Regions from separate parts of the Labrenzia sp. THAF35 genome, predicted to be linked through region 2. Evidence: predicted binding sites of a transcription regulator. Region 2 holds the regulator's gene; each other region holds the start of a gene.
What was found. The regulator PhoB, encoded in region 2, activates phosphate uptake and scavenging genes when phosphate is short. The targets are predictions, from matches to a motif close to TGTCATNNANCTGTCAT.
Positions count from the first base shown of each region.

Region 1 (4,158 bases), 1.3 Mb from region 2:
CAGCTGCGACATGGACGGCAATCAGCGCAATCAGCAGATAGGCGCCGTATTCATGCAGCAGCTTGAAGAAGGTTTCCGCCTGTTCCTGCGAACCAAGCACACCTGGAACCGGCAGATGCGGCACTGGCCAGGTGTTGAACAGGATGGTCGGAATGCCCCACGGCGAGGCCGACACCATGAACCAGCCGGTCAGTGGCAGTGCAAACAGAAGCGCGTACAGGCCGACATGTCCCAGATGCGCCCCGGCCTTTTCCAGCGGGTGCATGTTGTCAGGCAGTTTCGGCGAAGGGTTGAGAAGGCGCCAGACAAGACGGAGCACGGCAAGCGTCAGCACCACAAAGCCGATCGACTTGTGCAACTGATAGAGTTCAAAGGTTGCCTGTTCAGTCGGGGGAAGCTGGTGCATGTAGAGGCCGAGGCCAAGCATGCCGATGATCAAGACTGCCATCGTCCAATGGAACGCGATGGCGATTCTTCCATACCCGGTTGAAGTGTTGCGCAGCATGGCGGCTCCTGGAAAACGGAGGCCGGTCTGTCCGGCCTCCGAGGGTGTTCACTTAGTTGGTCGCGTCGGACTTGAGCGCTTCGGAATGGAAGGTCACGGTAATGTCGTCACCTACATAGGGAACATACATGTCCATTCCATAGTCGGAACGCTTCAGAACTGTGGAAACGGCAAAACCGGCAGCTTCCTTCTTCGCCATCGGGTGCTCACCAAGTGCAGTGACATCAACGGTCAGGGTCACCGGCTTGGTGATGTCCTTGATGGTCAGGTCGCCGGTCACTTCCAGCTGGTTGTCACCGGTCTTTTCGACCTTGGTGCTCTTGAAGGTCGCCTTCGGGAATTTTTCAGCGTCAAAGAAGTCCGCGCTCAGGAAGTGCGCGTTGCGCTCTGCCCAGAACGTGTCGAGGCTGCCGACGTCGATCGTGAATTCGATGGAGGAATTGGCAGGCGTGTCCTTGTCGATCAGCAGCGTGCCTTCCCATTCGCCGAAACGGCCTTCGGTCGTGGAGTAGCCAAGGTGGTTATAGGAGAAAGCCAGGTTGGCGTGGGACTTGTCGAAGTCGTAGGCCACCGGTTCGGCAAGGGCGGTGCCTGCAACGAGGGAAAGGGCAAGCGCAGAAGCTGCGAGACGGATCATGATCAAACCTCATAGATGTTACCAGAAGCGTTCGCTCATGAACGCTGCAGACTGGAACATAGGAAGAAAATTGTGCGGTGCAATTTGACTGACTGTTCGTAAATGCTGAACAATAATTCAGTTGATTTCTTCACCGTTAACTGTGTGGCTTTGGAAAGATTTTCAAGCGTCAGGGGGATAGAAAGTCGACCCTGCGGTATTGGGTGAGAATCGCGATAGAATTCCGAGGCTGAAGTGAATTGTTCAGTCATTCAATTAAGGGTTGTCGCGACCGGTAAGCACATGAAATTGCGAGGGAAGTTGTAGTGTCATCATTTCATCAAGAATTTCAGGCACCTGTTTCATCGACTTCCCTCTAGAGTGGCCGTTTGCCAGCCCTATCCAAGCTCCGGATATCACTCTGGAGACACAGGAGACCTAACCGTGAAACAAGCCGTCGTTGTGTGCCACCGCGGAGCCAGCCTTCAGGCTCCGGAAAACACGATTGCCTCGCTCGAGGGAGCAATTGCGCTTGGCGCCGAGGTTGTCGAGTTGGATGTTCGGCCGTCCAGGGATGGCATCCTCTACGTGATGCACGATGCAACTGTTGACCGGACGACGGATGGAAGTGGCCGAATTTCGGATATGACTTCCGACGAAATTGACCTTCTTGATGCAGGGAACTGGTTCAAGGAGACCTTCAAGGGCGAGCGAGTTCCAAGGCTCGACGCGTTTCTGGATACCTGCAAGGGCCGTATTGGCACCTATGTTGAGATCAAGGAAGGCGACCCCGCGGAAATTCGCGACATGCTGGCAGTGCGCGGCATGCTGGGTGACGCCTGGACGTTTTCGTTCGATCAGGCAATCCGCGCTGAAGCCCGTGCAAAGGTACCGGATCTGCGACGCATGGTTCTTTACGCTCACGTTGGTTCGGTCGAGCGCGCTGTTGCCCAGGGTGCGCATATTCTGGAATTCCATGAAGATGACCTGGAAGAGAACCTCATAAACGAGGCAAAGCAGGCCGGATTGATTACGCAGATGTTCTACGCCGGGTCTGAACGAGCCGTTTTCGAGAAAGCCGTGCGCTGCGGCGTCGAACAAATGAACATCGACCAGGTCGAAATTTTCAAGTCCGTGGAAAAAGAGCTTTTGGCAACCGTCTGACGCTTCGGCGTGATGCAACTCGCATTCAGACGGAAATCATTGACTGGCGTGGCCGGGAACTTACGGGTTCCTGGCCGTTTTGTTTTGGAATGATTGAAAAAATATTTTGAGCGTCATACGCCATTTCGATCAGGGATCGCAGGTATCTATGATTGTGATTTTTCTCTAGTTATCCAAAAACACAATCTTAAATAGTTTTAATATTAAAATTTTATCTAATATGGGAAAAAGTTGGAAACGTTAGATGATAGAACAATTTTTACTAAAAGAATGAAATAAAAAGGTTTCCCATTATAATTCAAGTCTTGTTAACGGGGGCGGAATAGCTTGCCGAGCTTCCGAAGCTGGGCCAAGAGAGGGCTCCCATGTCCAACAAAATAAACGTCAATTGCTCAGGTCAGGCCAGTTGCATGGCAGCAAAAGCTGATGACGTTGGACAGTTCTGGGATCTCCGGATGCGGTTGGCAGCGTCGCTTCTGCTGGCTGCCCTTATGGCCTTCTGGTTTTCTCAAGAGGCATTGTCGCAAGACGCGGAGACAGGTGGCACGCCGTGGCACTGGTCGGTCGAACGCGTCAGCGGCCGGGTCATGGTGCAAACCCGTGCCGGCGAGACCTTTGCCGTCAAGCGTGGCATGACGGTGCGCAAGGGATGGAAGATCAAGACCGGCGGTGGGCGTGTAGTCATCAATCGGGGTGAAGAAACATTCGTTGTTTCTCCAAATTCTGTTGTGACGCTTGAGCCGAAGGGCGTGCTGATCAAGCGAATGGTCGTCTACCAGGACCTTGGTCAGGTAGATGTGGACGTAAAGCGCCGGTGGTATCGGCATTTCAAAGTGGAAACCCCTTTCCTTGCCGCTGTTGTCAAAGGAACTCAGTTCAGGGTCAAGGTCGGCAACAGGACTGCGTCGGTCAATGTGGGGCGGGGCGTTGTCGGTGTTCATGACTTTGCATCCGGAGATCGTGCCGACGTAGGCGCCGGTCAGGCGGCCGCCACCAACCCTTCGCGCCGCGTCGGTTTATCCGTCAGCGGAAAGAACAAGCCTGCGGTGCGTTCTGGCCCCAAACGGGCTCCTTCATTCGAAACACGCGTCGTGAAGAACGTGCCAGCTACCAAAGCTGAAGCAAGAGCTGCCAATGGCGGCAACCGGGGCAATGCTGGAAATTCCCGCTCGGGGAACAACGGCAATGGCAACTCCGGTGGCAATGGCAACGGCAACTCCGGTGGCAACGGGAATGGCAACTCCGGTGGCAACGGAAACGGTAATTCCGGCGGCAACGGAAACGGTAATTCCGGTGGCAACGGAAACGGCAATTCCGGCGGCAATGGCAACGGCAATTCCGGTGGCAACGGCAACGGCAATTCCGGCGGCAACGGCAATGGCAATTCCGGTGGCAACGGCAATGGCAATTCCGGTGGCAACGGAAATGGCAAGGGTCGGTAACGCCACTCCGTCTGCGAAAAGGCATCGCCCGGGATATTACTGCTGAAGGCGTTCCAGGAATATGACGACAAGCAATCCGTATTGCCGGACGCAAGTCGTGGAGGTCGGGCTGGGTAACTCCGTATGTTACGGAAGATTACCTAGCTCCTTTCTGTTTTGAAGTAGTCGTTTATCGCAACTAGTGACGAGCATAGGCAATATTTTCCGCCTGTCTTCACGTTGGGTTAAACGCTGAAATGCTACACAGGATGTGTAGAGCTCAATAAACCTGTCCGTGGGTTCTGCGCACGGCATTGACATTCAGTCGTAACGTGTTGAAGAGCAAGATGAAAAAAGACGCTATGTATTCAGTCGAGCGGAAAGCAGGATCACTTCTGCGGGTCCTCTTGCTTGCAGCTCTGGTCCTGTTTCCTGCTGCTGCGAATGCTTCG
Region 1 is NZ_CP045380.1:4,819,424-4,823,581, reverse strand. It holds gene FIU93_RS22070 (cytochrome b) at 1-505, opposite strand, end outside; gene FIU93_RS22065 (YceI family protein) at 558-1,142, opposite strand; gene FIU93_RS22060 (glycerophosphodiester phosphodiesterase family protein) at 1,566-2,285, shown strand; gene FIU93_RS22055 (FecR domain-containing protein) at 2,696-3,727, shown strand; gene FIU93_RS22050 (FecR family protein) at 4,054-4,158, shown strand, end outside.
Region 1: FIU93_RS22060 (glycerophosphodiester phosphodiesterase family protein) is a predicted target of PhoB. The motif match lies at 1,449-1,465, and genes of this name have one in related genera.

Region 2 (4,158 bases):
GCCACAGCTTGGCTGCCTGATCCTGCAATGCCTTGACCAGATGCGGATGGGCATGACCGAGTGCGTTGACCGCGATGCCGGAACCGCAATCGAGGAATCGTCGGCCATCGGTGGTAACCAGCCAGACGCCTTCCCCATGATCGAAAGACAGGTTCGATCTTGCGTAATTTCCGAATAGTGCAGTCGCGGACATAACCTCGTTTGTCTCCTTTAAACGCCCCTGCTGTCCCCTGCGTCGCCCCGACGCCGGGCCGTCACCTTGAAAAGATGCCGAAGGGCCAAAACGCAACGTGCCGCCCCGATGAGGCGGCACGCAGCGGCTTTCTTATACACTGCCGGTACCATGCACTGTCAATGGAAATGGCGCACAAGACATTTCATGTGCCGCGGAGGGCGGATTTCATAAAATTCTCAATGACCTCGCCATAATTGGGGAAAAGTCGTTTCATCCCCAACTGGTTTGGGTCGAGTGGTTGCCTGACAAATTAACGTTATTGTAACCTCTCAGCAATCAGACACGAGATCTCGTGAGGCAAATCACCAAGAGGCACTAGATCTGCCAGCATTAAGCGTGCTTGCGCATGCTTAACACGGGGTTAATGGCCGCAGGACGGTCAAACTAAAGGGTGCGGCAATGAGTTGGACAAACGAACGAGTTGAGCTTCTCAAAAAGCTTTGGGGCGACGGCTTGAGCGCAAGCCAGATCGCAGGCGAACTGGGTGGTGTTACCCGTAACGCCGTGATCGGCAAGGTGCACCGCCTTGGCCTGTCCGGCCGCGCCAAGTCCACCTCTTCAAGCGCCAAGCCGCGCCGGCCGCGCACCGCAGCTCCTGCAACGGGTGCAGCGCCGAAGAAACCGACGACGTCACATCCGCAGTCGATCGGCGCAACGGCCCTGAAAGCAGACATCTCGCCTGCACCAGTGGTGGCTGCCAAGCCGCGCGTAGAGCCGATTGCAGAGCTCGTTCCGATCTCGCAGCGGGCTACCATCCTGACGCTGACCGAGCGGACCTGCAAATGGCCGATTGGCGACCCGGCGACCGACGACTTCTACTTCTGCGGCCGCCAGTCCGATGCCGGCGTCCCCTACTGCGCTCATCACTGCAAGATCGCGTATCAGCCGGTCGCCGACCGCCGCCGCGATCGCAAGACGATGGCTCAGGCAGGCTGATAGCCTCGCACCTAACCAATTCATGAGAAAGCCCGCCATCTGGCGGGCTTTTTTTTGTTTGGGCCTTCCATTGACCAGATGCCCGACCCCGACCAGTGACCTCCCACGGCTTGTTCTTGGCACCGCTCCATGCCGTTTCCGTTCCATCAAAACAAACCTTGTTTGACCACTCCGCCACGACAGGGACCGCAGGATCAGCCCCGACACCGACACAACTGATGGGGTTGTCGCAGAAGAGAACCTTGCTCCGCGAAAGGCACATAACCGCTGAGAAACAAAAAGCCCGCTAGAAAGCGGGCTCCTTAATTCCATTCTGCAAGTTGCCCTCAGGCAGTGGCAGAGGTGAACTGGTCATTGAAGGCGTATCCGGCACCACGGACGGTACGGATAGGATCCTTTGCCTTGCCCTTGTTCAGAGCCTTGCGCAAGCGACCGACGTGAACATCGACAGTGCGTTCGTCCACGTAGACATCGTGACCCCAGACCCCATCCAGCAGTTGTTCGCGGGAGAAGACACGGCCAGGCGATGTCATCAGGAATTCCAGCAGGCGGAATTCCGTCGGCCCCAGGTGTATTTCCTTGGTGTTGCGGCGAACGCGGTGCGTTTCACGATCCAGTTCGATATCGCCGGACCGCAACATGCTGGACACCACTTCCGGGCTTGCCCGGCGCAGGATGGCGCGCACGCGGGCCATCAATTCCGGTACCGAGAAGGGCTTGACCACGTAGTCGTCGGCACCGGTCGACAGACCGCGGATGCGCTCTGCTTCCTCACCGCGTGCCGTCAGCATGATGACCGGCAGGCGCTCGGTATCCTCGCGCGCCCGCAGGCGGCGGCACAGTTCAATTCCGGACAGGCCCGGCAGCATCCAGTCGAGCAGCAACAGATCCGGCAGGCTTTCCCGCAGGCGGATTTCCGCCTCATCACCCCGGACACAGGACTCGACCGAGTACCCTTCCGCTTCCAAATTGTATCTCAATAGAAGGCTGAGCGGTTCTTCGTCTTCAACGATGAGCACCTTCGGCATACATCTCGCTCCAATTACCGCAACCGGCGCCGAAGCGCCGGCCGTTAAGATCTTCTGCAAATCCGACGATTACCGGCGGGTCAGACCGCGCCTGTTTCGTCGACCTTTGCCCGGTCTTCCGGCAAACGCTCGCCAGTGACCATGTAGTAGACGTTCTCGGCGATATTCGTCGCGTGATCGCCGATGCGCTCGATGTTCTTTGCGCAGAACAAGAGATGGACGCACTGGGTAATGACCCGCGGGTCTTCCATCATGTAGGTCAGGAGTTCGCGGAAGATCGACGTGTAGATCGCGTCGACCTCGGCGTCGGCTTCCTGAACCCGGCGGGCGGCTTCCGCATCCTTGCGGGCGTAGGCATCCAGCACCTGCTTGAGCTGCGAAAGAGCGAGTTCCGTCATGTGCTCCACACCGATCGCGAGCTTCTTGGACTGCAAGTCGCTGTCGATGGCGATGACGCGCTTGGCAACGTTCTTGGCAAGATCGCCAACACGCTCCAGGTCATTGGCAATGCGCGTTGCGGCGGTGATTTCACGCAGGTCCTGCCCCATCGGCTGGCGGCGGACGATCAGCTCGATCAGCTTCACTTCAAGTTCGTTGTAAAGGCTGTCCAGACGGACATCGCCCTTGATCGTCGCCTTGGCAAGCTCCAGATCCTGCGACACCAGCGCGGACACCGCATCGGCGAAAGCCTTTTCGGCAATACCACCCATTTCGGCAACCTTGCCGGCCATGGCCGTCAGTTCGTCATCGTAAGCCGAGACTGTATGTTCAGACATCCTGTGTCCCCTTCAGAAACCTAAAAAATGCTTAGCCGAAGCGGCCCGTAATATAGTCCTGCGTACGCTTGTCCTTCGGATTGGTAAAGATGTCCTCCGTCAGACCTTCCTCCACCAGAACACCCAGATGGAAGAACGCGGTACGCTGAGACACACGGGCAGCCTGCTGCATCGAGTGGGTCACGATCACGATGGTGAAGTTTTCCCGCAGTTCGTCGATCAGCTCTTCCACCTTCGCAGTCGCGATGGGGTCAAGCGCCGAGCACGGTTCGTCCATCAGGATCACTTCCGGGCTGACGGCAATCGCACGGGCAATGCACAGACGCTGCTGCTGACCGCCCGACATGCCGGTGCCCGGCTCGTCCAGACGGTTCTTGACTTCTTCCCAAAGCCCGGCCTTCTGCAGGCTGGAGGCAACGATTTCATCAAGCTCGGACTTGTTGCGGGCCAGACCATGGATCCGCGGACCGTACGCAATGTTGTCGTAGATCGACTTGGGAAACGGGTTCGGCTTCTGGAAAACCATGCCGACCTTGGCGCGCAGCTGTACGGGATCGACCTTGGGATCGTAGATGTCTTCACCGTCGATCTTGATCGACCCTTCCACACGGCAGATGTCGATGGTGTCGTTCATGCGGTTGATCGTCCGCAGGAACGTCGACTTGCCACATCCGGAGGGACCGATGAAGGCAGTCACGGACCGCGGCTGGATCTCGATGTCCACGTCCTTGATGGCGTGGGTATCGCCATAATAGACCTGCACCTTGTTCGCGGAAATTTTGCTGTCGGTCATGGTTTTCGCCTGTTCAAAATTCGGCATCTCGTTCATCGGAGCAATCCTTACCAGCGGCGTTCAAACCTGCGGCGCAGGATGATAGCGATAATGTTCATGGTCATGAGGAAGACCAGCAGCACGATGATCCCGCCCCAAGCGCGTTCATAGAAAGCCGGGTCGGCGCGTTTCGCCCACTCGTAGATCTGGGCCGGCATGGCCGAGTTCGGAGAGAAGAAACCGGCAGCCACACCGTCCGGGAAATTGGAGGCGATGAAACCGACCATCCCGATCAGCAGCAGCGGAGCGGTTTCCCCAAGCGCCTGTGCCAGACCGATGATCGTGCCGGTCAGAATGCCAGGCATTGCCAGCGGCAGGACATGGTGGAAGATCGACTGCATCTTGGAGGCG
Region 2 is NZ_CP045380.1:6,091,758-6,095,915, forward strand. It holds gene FIU93_RS28040 (aspartate aminotransferase family protein) at 1-193, opposite strand, end outside; gene FIU93_RS28045 (GcrA family cell cycle regulator) at 635-1,171, shown strand; gene phoB (phosphate regulon transcriptional regulator PhoB) at 1,498-2,199, opposite strand; gene phoU (phosphate signaling complex protein PhoU) at 2,280-2,975, opposite strand; gene pstB (phosphate ABC transporter ATP-binding protein PstB) at 3,007-3,768, opposite strand; gene pstA (phosphate ABC transporter permease PstA) at 3,816-4,158, opposite strand, start outside.

Region 3 (4,158 bases), 1.5 Mb from region 2:
TCCGTCGTCGTTGGTGCGCATTTCGTGGAACAGCGCGGTGCCGAGGCCGGTGCGCTTGATCGTCTTCAGGAACTGCTTCGGAATGATCATGTCCGTGTCGATGTTCACGATCGGCAACGGCGCTGCGACACCGGTCAGGGTCTCAAATTTTTCCATTCTTCTTCTCTCCTGAAAGGCCTGAAAACGGATGCCGCTTACGCGGCAAGGCTGGTTGTCTGATCGACACCGAGCATCAGATTGAGGTTCTGGACGGCAGCGCCGGACGCGCCCTTGCCCAGGTTGTCGTAGACGGCAACGATCGCGGCCTGCGCCCTGGCGTCATTTGCAAAGACATGCAGATGCAGCTTGTTGGTGTCGTTGAGCGCCTGCGGGTTGAGGCTATCGGATTTCTCGAGCGCTTCCAGCGGCGCGACCTCGACAAAACCGCCGGGTGCCGAAGCGAAATGATCGGCGATCACCGCATGCAGCTGCTCGCCCGTCGGCACCTTGGCCAGGCCTGCCAGGTTCAACGGAACCACCGTCAGCATGCCCTTGTAGAAATCGCCAACAGTCGGAGTGAACAGTGGAGCTGCGTCGAGCAGGCCGTATTCCGTCATTTCCGGAAGGTGCTTGTGATTGAACCCGAGCGCGTACGGCGCAAACGAATTTGCGCTGGTTCCGGCGGCTTCGTAATCGGCAATCATGCCCTTGCCACCACCGGAATACCCGGAGATGCCGAAATAGGTCAGGTTGAAGTCCGACGGCAGCAGCTCTGCGGTGATCAGCGGACGAACCGCCGCGATCAGGCCTTGCGGCCAGCAGCCCGGATTGGCAACGCGCATGGCTGCGGCGATGATGTCGGCCTGGTCGAGGTCCATTTCGGCAAAACCATAGGCCCAGCCCTCGGCAACCCGGTGGGCACTGGAAGCATCAATCACACGGGTGGTGTCGTTCTCGATCAGGGCAACGCTTTCCTTGGCCGCCGCATCCGGCAGGCAAAGAATGGCAATATCGGCCTTGTTGAGGTAGTCGGCCCGGGCTGCCGGATCCTTACGGCTTTCGTCCGGAATGGAGATCAGCTCAAGGTCGCGGCGCATGGCAAGGCGCTCGCGGATCTGCAGACCCGTCGTACCGGCTTCACCATCAATAAACACGCGCGCAACCATCGCCCGTTCCTCTCCCTCTCATGATCGCCGCCAGTTTCGAACCCCAGGGCCCGAAAGCCGTCAGGCAGATCGGTGCAAAATCGCAAGCGTCATACACCCAATCGCGCGGCTTGTCACCGCCGCGCGACGCTCCGTTATCTCAACGGGCCCTTGAGTGATACTCATCATTCGGGCGCATGTCGGACGCCGCTGCCACCCTGTTGGACATGTTGAAGAAGCCCGTTACCGAGGCGATGTCCCAGATGTCGCGATCCGTAAACCCGACATCGCGCAGGGCTTGCCGGTCGCTTTCCACGATTTCCGCCGGCTTCTCCGTCAACTTGACGGCGAAGTCGAGCATCGCCCGCTGCTTTGGCGAAAGGTCCGCAACGCGGTAGTTCATCACCATCAGTTCCCCCAGCACGGGGTCCCCGGAAAGCTCGCGCACCGCAGCACCATGAGCCGTCAGACAATAAAAACAGCGGTTGACCGCTGATACCGCAACGGCAATCATCTCTCTCTCGAGCTTGGAGAGTGTACATTCGCCCAGCATGAGGTCGTTGTACATGTCGGTGAAGGCGCGCAGCTTCGTTTCGTCGAACGCATATGCCTTGAGGACGTTGGGAACGAGACCCAGCTTCTCCTGGCACAAGTCGAAATAAGCCTGTGTCTTTTCACTCAATGTTACATTTGAATCGATTTGCAAGGCCGTGACTTTACTTGACAATTTGCTCCTCCCGTCATGAAACCGTTTATGTCGCTGAAATATGAACTTAAGTCTTAGAACGAGCGAGCGACAGAGCCAAACCATACGATCGCCTAAGGGGATGGAAAATGCCGGACAAACACGACGTCGAGAAACTCAAACTCATCGACGCGGTCCAAGCAACCTTGAATCAGGAAGATCCGGCTCTCGCCGAGTTTTCCCGCGCCTTTTATGACCGGGGCGCAGCGGAAGACCTCGTGGCCTATACCGCGGAAGAGCTGACCGGCTTTGCCCGGGACGCCTGGCAGGATTTCCAGAACCACGAACTCGGCACGCATCGTGTCAGCATCGCCGATCCGGCGTTCAAGGCCCAGGGCAGCAAGGTCAAGGGCGTCTCGATTATCGAGATCGTCAACGACAACATGCCCTTCCTGGTCGATTCCGTCATGGACGAGCTGCAGGAAAGCAAGATCGAAGTGCATCTGGTCCTGCACCCGATCTTCATCGTGGAACGGGATGACAACGGCAAACTGACAAGCGCCACGGCTCGCAAGAAACCACCGAAACGGACCGACCGGCAGGAAAGCCTCATCCATATCCACGTGACACGGATTGATTCGCCCGAAGCCCGCGCGGCCCTCAAGGCGCGGCTCGACAAGGTTCTGTCCGATGTCCGCGCCGTCGTGTCGGACTTCAAGCCGATGCAGGAACGCCTGGCGGAGGCCATCGACACCTACAAGACGACGCAAATTCCCGGCAGCAGCGACGAGTTGTGGGAGGCTATCCACTTCCTGGAGTGGATGGAGAACGACAACTTCATTTTCCTCGGCATGCGCGAATACATGTTCGAAGGCGGCGTCGAGGAGGGCGAGCTTTCCCCCCATGAGGGCACGGGCCTCGGCCTCTTGTCCGACCCGGACGTGCGCGTTCTCCGCCGCGGCACGGAGTTCGTGCAGATCACGCCGGAAATTCGCGAGTTCCTGAAGAAACCCGAACCGCTGATCATCGCCAAGGCCAACGTGAAGAGCACCGTGCACCGACGCGTGCACATGGATTACGTCGGTGCCAAGCTTTATGACGACGAAGGCAACATGAACGGTGAGCTGCGCATTGTCGGCCTGTTCGCCTCGACCGCCTATACCGAACCGACCAGCACCATCCCGTTCCTGCGCCGCAAGGTTGCCAGCGTTCTGGCCCGCGCCGGCTACGGGTCGGAAAGCCATTCCGGCCGTGCCCTGCGCAACGTTCTGGAAGCTTTCCCGCGTGACGAGCTGTTTCAGATCGAACGGGAACGCCTGTTCGACTTTTCCATCGCCATCCTGCAGCTGGACGAGCGCCCGCGCATTCGCGTGCTGTCCCGCCCGGACAAGTTCGACCGCTATGTCTCCATTCTGGTCTTCGTCCCGCGTGACCGCTATTCCACCGAAGTTCGCCTCAACGTCGGCACCTATCTGGCCTCGGTCTATGAAGGACGCGTGTCGGCCTGGTACGTTACCTATCCAGAAGGTCCGCTGGCGCGGGTTCACTACATCATCGGCCGCGATCGCGGGGAAACGCCGACGCCCCAGCAGGAAGAGCTGGAAGCCGCCGTTGCCGACATGGTGCGCACCTGGTCCGACAGCGTGCGCGATGCGCTCAAAGACGAATTCGCGCCCTCACAGGCCCGCAAGCTGGCCGACCGCTACGCGCTTTCGTTTCATGGCGGCTACAAGGAAGTCTACAACGCCCAGTCCGCGCTGTTCGACATCGTCAAGCTGGAAACCCTGTCCGACAAGAACGACACCACCATCACGTTCCACCGCCAGGCCGGCACCAGGGACAGCCGCCTGTCGCTGAAGGTCTATCACCGCGGTTCGCCGATCCCGCTGTCCGCGCGCGTGCCGCTCCTGGAAAACATGGGCTTCCGCGTGATCAACGAGCGGACCTACCGCGTCACGCCGGCCGATGCCCCCTTGTCCTACCTGCACGAAATGACGCTGGAATCGCGCAGCGGCGAAGACATCGTCTTTTCCGATCAGCTGCAATCCCGGCTGGAAAGCATGTTCATGGCAGTCTGGACCGGGCTGGCGGAAGACGACGGCTATAACCGCCTGGTGCTGACGGCGGAGCTTGCCTGGCGCGACGTGGCGGTGATCCGCGCGCTGTCGAGATACCTGCGCCAGGCCGGTATCCGCTTCTCCGAAGACTACATGTGGTCCACGCTCAACAACTACCCGAAGATCGCGGCCAAACTGGTGGAACTGTTCCACCTGCGCTTCAACCCGGATGTCACCGAAAAGGACAGGGACCTCGGCACGGAGCGGCTGGAAAGCGAACTGACCGCCGATC
Region 3 is NZ_CP045380.1:1,382,401-1,386,558, reverse strand. It holds gene leuD (3-isopropylmalate dehydratase small subunit) at 1-156, opposite strand, end outside; gene argC (N-acetyl-gamma-glutamyl-phosphate reductase) at 195-1,145, opposite strand; gene FIU93_RS06375 (peroxidase-related enzyme) at 1,285-1,851, opposite strand; gene FIU93_RS06370 (NAD-glutamate dehydrogenase) at 1,959-4,158, shown strand, end outside.
Region 3: FIU93_RS06370 (NAD-glutamate dehydrogenase) is a predicted target of PhoB. The motif match lies at 1,863-1,879, and genes of this name have one in related genera.

Region 4 (4,158 bases), 2.7 Mb from region 2:
ACCTTTACGCCCGGAGCACTGACAACCGTCAATGGTGCGACCAGCAGCACAGCGGGCAGCGGCGACATTGCATCGGATGCCTGGGTACCGTCCACCTACACAGCTTACCGCTTCAATGATCAAGTGGTGTTCGGCCTTGCCGTCAATGCGCCGTTCGGGCTTAGCACCAAACCGGAGCAGAACTGGGCAGGCCAGTATTATTCCCGGTCATCCGAAGTGTTCTCGGTCAACGTTAATCCGGCCATCGCCTATCAGATCAACGACATGTTCGCTGTCGGTGTCGGGGTCCAGGCGCAGTATCTGCAAGTCCGGCTGAAATCGGCCTATCCGTTCTCTACCTCTGCGGCGACGACCGAGTTCAAGGGGGAAGGCTACGGCATTGGCGTCACCGCGGGCCTGACTGTGCGGCCTTGGGAGGGGACCGAGATCGGTCTTGGCTACCGGTCCGCGGTCGCCAACAATCTCGACGGGTCCTACAGCAACCCGGGCGGGCGCTTTTTTGCCGGCATGACCCCGGTTTCCTTCGCGGGCAATCGTGCAGGCATCGAGGCGACAGTCGTCACGCCGGAAACCGTTACTCTGTCGGCAAGTCACCGCATCAACGATACCTTCAAGATCGCCGGTACGGTTGAATGGACCAACTGGTCCCGCCTGAAGACAGTGCATCCGAGCAGTGATGGCGGCACGGCAACCACCAATCCGACCGGTTTGCCAAACCTGGAATTCAACTACGACGACGGTTGGTTCTTCTCGGTGGGTGGCGAGTACAACTGGAACCAGCAGGTTACCCTGCGTGCAGGTGTCGGCTACGAGCTTTCGCCGATCGATGAGGCCATTCGTTCCACGCGTTTGCCGGACAACGATCGTCTGTGGTTGTCGGCCGGTATGACATGGTCTCCGTCGGACAATCTCGCTTTCGACATCGGCTACTCACACCTGATACCAGCCGACACCAAGATCGATATCTCGGGTAACCACCAGGACTACAATTCCAATATCGGTACATACACAGGCAAGGTCGACAGCCAGGTGAACATCATCTCGGCCGCGCTCAGATACACCTACTGAGCGGAAACCCGCTGATAAAAACAAACAAGGCCGGAGCATATGCTCCGGCCTTTCTTCATGACTTTGGACGCTTAGAACGCCGCCGGATAGAGCCCGCCATCCATCAGGATGTTCTGGCCGGTGATGTAACCGGCGTGGCGGGAGCACAGGAAAGCGCAGGTCTGGCCGAACTCCTCGGCTGAACCGAAACGTCTTGCCGGGATTTCCGCTGCCTGTGCCGCCCGGACATCCTCGATGCTTTTGCCTGACTGCTGCGCGGCGCGCTCGAAGCCGCCTTTCAGACGATCGGTGTCCATCTTGCCGGGCAGCAAGTTGTTGACCGTCACCCCGTGGGGGGCAAGCTGGCGGCAGACGCCGGCCAGGAATGCCGTGAGCCCCGCGCGAGCACCGCTGGACAGGTCGAGACCTTCGATAGGCATCTTTACCGAAAGCGAAGTGATGTTGACGATGCGGCCGAAACCGCGCTCCTTCATGCCGGGAACAACCGCCTGGATCAGCTCGATGGGGGTGACGAAATTCTGCACCACACCTTCCATCAGCGCCGCACGGTCCAGCTCGGAATAGTCGCGCCGGGGCGGGCCACCATTGTTGTTGACCAGAATGTCCGGATCCGGGCAGGCCGCCAGAAGCGCTTCTTGTCCCTCCCGTGTGGAAACATCCGCTGCGATGGCGGCAACGCTCACGCCGAAGCGGTTCTGCAGCAGGGTGCGGGTTTCTTCCAGAACCGTTTCGTTACGTCCGTTCAGGACGATGTCGCAGCCTGCTTCCGCCAGTGCTTCGGCGCAGCCCTTGCCGAGGCCGCGGCTTGACGCACAGATGATTGCCTTTTTGCCCTTGAGGCCGAGGTCCATGAACGTTCTCCTTGATGCAGGTTGGACATGCTTTGTGGCTGGCAAAACCCGATGCTGTCAAATGCCGTCAGGGACATATGGAGCCGGTCAGCATCCGGCAAGATGTTCGTGAAGCAACGGAATGAAGTGAAGGAGGCCAATACCCGATCCGTGCCGGTGTTAATCATTAAGCTGGAAAACAAACAGCCCCGGGGAAGTCACGCCGTTTGTCATAATAGTGATACTTGAATCGCGTCTATAGCGCTCCAAAGGGAATTTGGAGAAGTGCTATGTCTACCGCTGAGGCATCGCGGCATTACCGGGCCTTGTTTATTTCCGACGTCCATCTTGGCACGCGCGGTTGTCAGGCGGAGATGCTGCTGGACTTTCTGAAGGACAATGAAGCCGAGACCATCTACCTGGTCGGCGATATTGCCGATGGCTGGCGTCTGCGGCGGTCCTGGTACTGGCCACAGCTTCACAACGACGTGGTGCAGAAGATCCTGCGCAAGGGGCGCAAGGGAGCCCGGGTCATCTATATTCCGGGAAATCACGACGAGTTTCTGCGCAGCTTCCTCGGTACGCATTTCGGCGGCGTTGAAGTGACCGACAGCATCATTCACGAAGCTGCCAACGGCAAACGCTACCTGGTCATTCATGGTGACCAGTTCGACGTGGTGATCCGCCATGCCAAGTGGCTGGCCTTCTTTGGCGACAAGGCCTATGTGACCGCGCTCGGCGTCAACACCTGGCTCAATGTGGTCCGCCGCCGTCTCGGCCTGACCTACTGGTCATTGTCCGCCTGGGCCAAGTTGAAGGTCAAGAACGCGGTCAGCTTTATCGGACGTTTCGAAGAAGCCCTGTCCGACGAGGCGCGCCGGCAGGGCGTCGATGGCGTCATTTGTGGTCATATTCACCACGCCGCGGACCGTGATATGAACGGCATTCACTACATCAACACGGGTGACTGGGTGGAAAGCTGCACTGCGGTTGCCGAGCACCACGATGGAACATTTGAGGTGATCCGATGGGTGGACCGTACCCAGGAGGAGGCCGTGCCGGCGAAAGCCAAGGAAGCACCGGTCGCCGCATGAGTTCCATTCTGATTGTGACGGATGCCTGGCATCCCCAGATAAACGGTGTGGTTCGCTCGCTGGAGCGCACAGCCGAAGAACTCGAGAAGATCGGTGTGCGGGTGGAATTCCTGACCCCTCAGGAATTCACGACGCTGCCGTGTCCGACCTATCCGGAAATTCGCCTGTCGTTGACCCATCGCGGCATTGTGCGTCGGAAGATCGAGGATTACGGCTGCGAGCATCTGCACATTGCAACGGAAGGCCCGCTCGGGCTTCTGGCGGCAAGCGTCGCCAAGAAGGCTGGGCGTCCGTTCACCACGAGTTACCACACCCGGTTTCCAGAATATGTTTCAGCCCGGCTGCCGGTTCCGCTGACTTGGTCCTACAGCTGGCTGCGCCGGTTTCACAATTCCGGCTGCGGCTGCATGGTCGCAACACGGTCGCTGGAGCAGGATCTGCGTGACCGTGGTTTTACCAATCTGATGCGCTGGTCGCGCGGTGTGGATGAGCAGCAGTTCAAGCCTTACGAGGGTTCCGTTCTGCCAGCTGACCTGCCGCGCCCGGTGTTCATGTATGTCGGCCGGGTCGCAATCGAAAAGAACATCAAGGCGTTTCTGGATCTCGACCTGCCGGGATCGAAAGTGGTGGTCGGTGGTGGCCCGCAGCTCGACAGTCTGCGCCGGGAGTACCCGGGGGTGCATTTTACCGGTTCCAAGGTGGGCGAGGATCTCGCAAGGCATTATTCCGACGCGGATGTCTTCGTGTTTCCCTCACTCACCGACACCTTCGGCAACGTTATGCTTGAGGCCCTGGCCTGCGGCGTGCCGGTTGCCGCTTTCCCGGTAATGGGCCCGCTCGACGTCATCAGCGATACGGGGGCGGGTGTCTTGTCGGAAGATCTGCGCGAAGCGGCGGAAGCCGCGCTGGATATCCCACGCGAACATTGCCGCACGATTGCCATGAACTACACCTGGGCGGCCAGCGCACGTCAGTTCCTGGACAATTGCATTGAAGCCCAGGACATACACAACGCCCGTTCGACGCATGGAAAAGCTGCCGAATAAGGCGGCTGCCCTGATGTGCGATGACGTCGCGCAGTGCGGCAAACGAAATTGACACCAAGACAAGTTCCCGCTGGAACTGCCCGCTTTCCTGTGAAAACACTTGCATCGAGACCCGGCCCT
Region 4 is NZ_CP045380.1:3,379,127-3,383,284, forward strand. It holds gene FIU93_RS15440 (outer membrane protein transport protein) at 1-1,068, shown strand, start outside; gene FIU93_RS15445 (SDR family oxidoreductase) at 1,140-1,919, opposite strand; gene FIU93_RS15450 (UDP-2,3-diacylglucosamine diphosphatase) at 2,189-2,992, shown strand; gene FIU93_RS15455 (glycosyltransferase family 1 protein) at 2,989-4,038, shown strand.
Region 4: FIU93_RS15450 (UDP-2,3-diacylglucosamine diphosphatase) is a predicted target of PhoB. The motif match lies at 2,127-2,143, and genes of this name have one in related genera.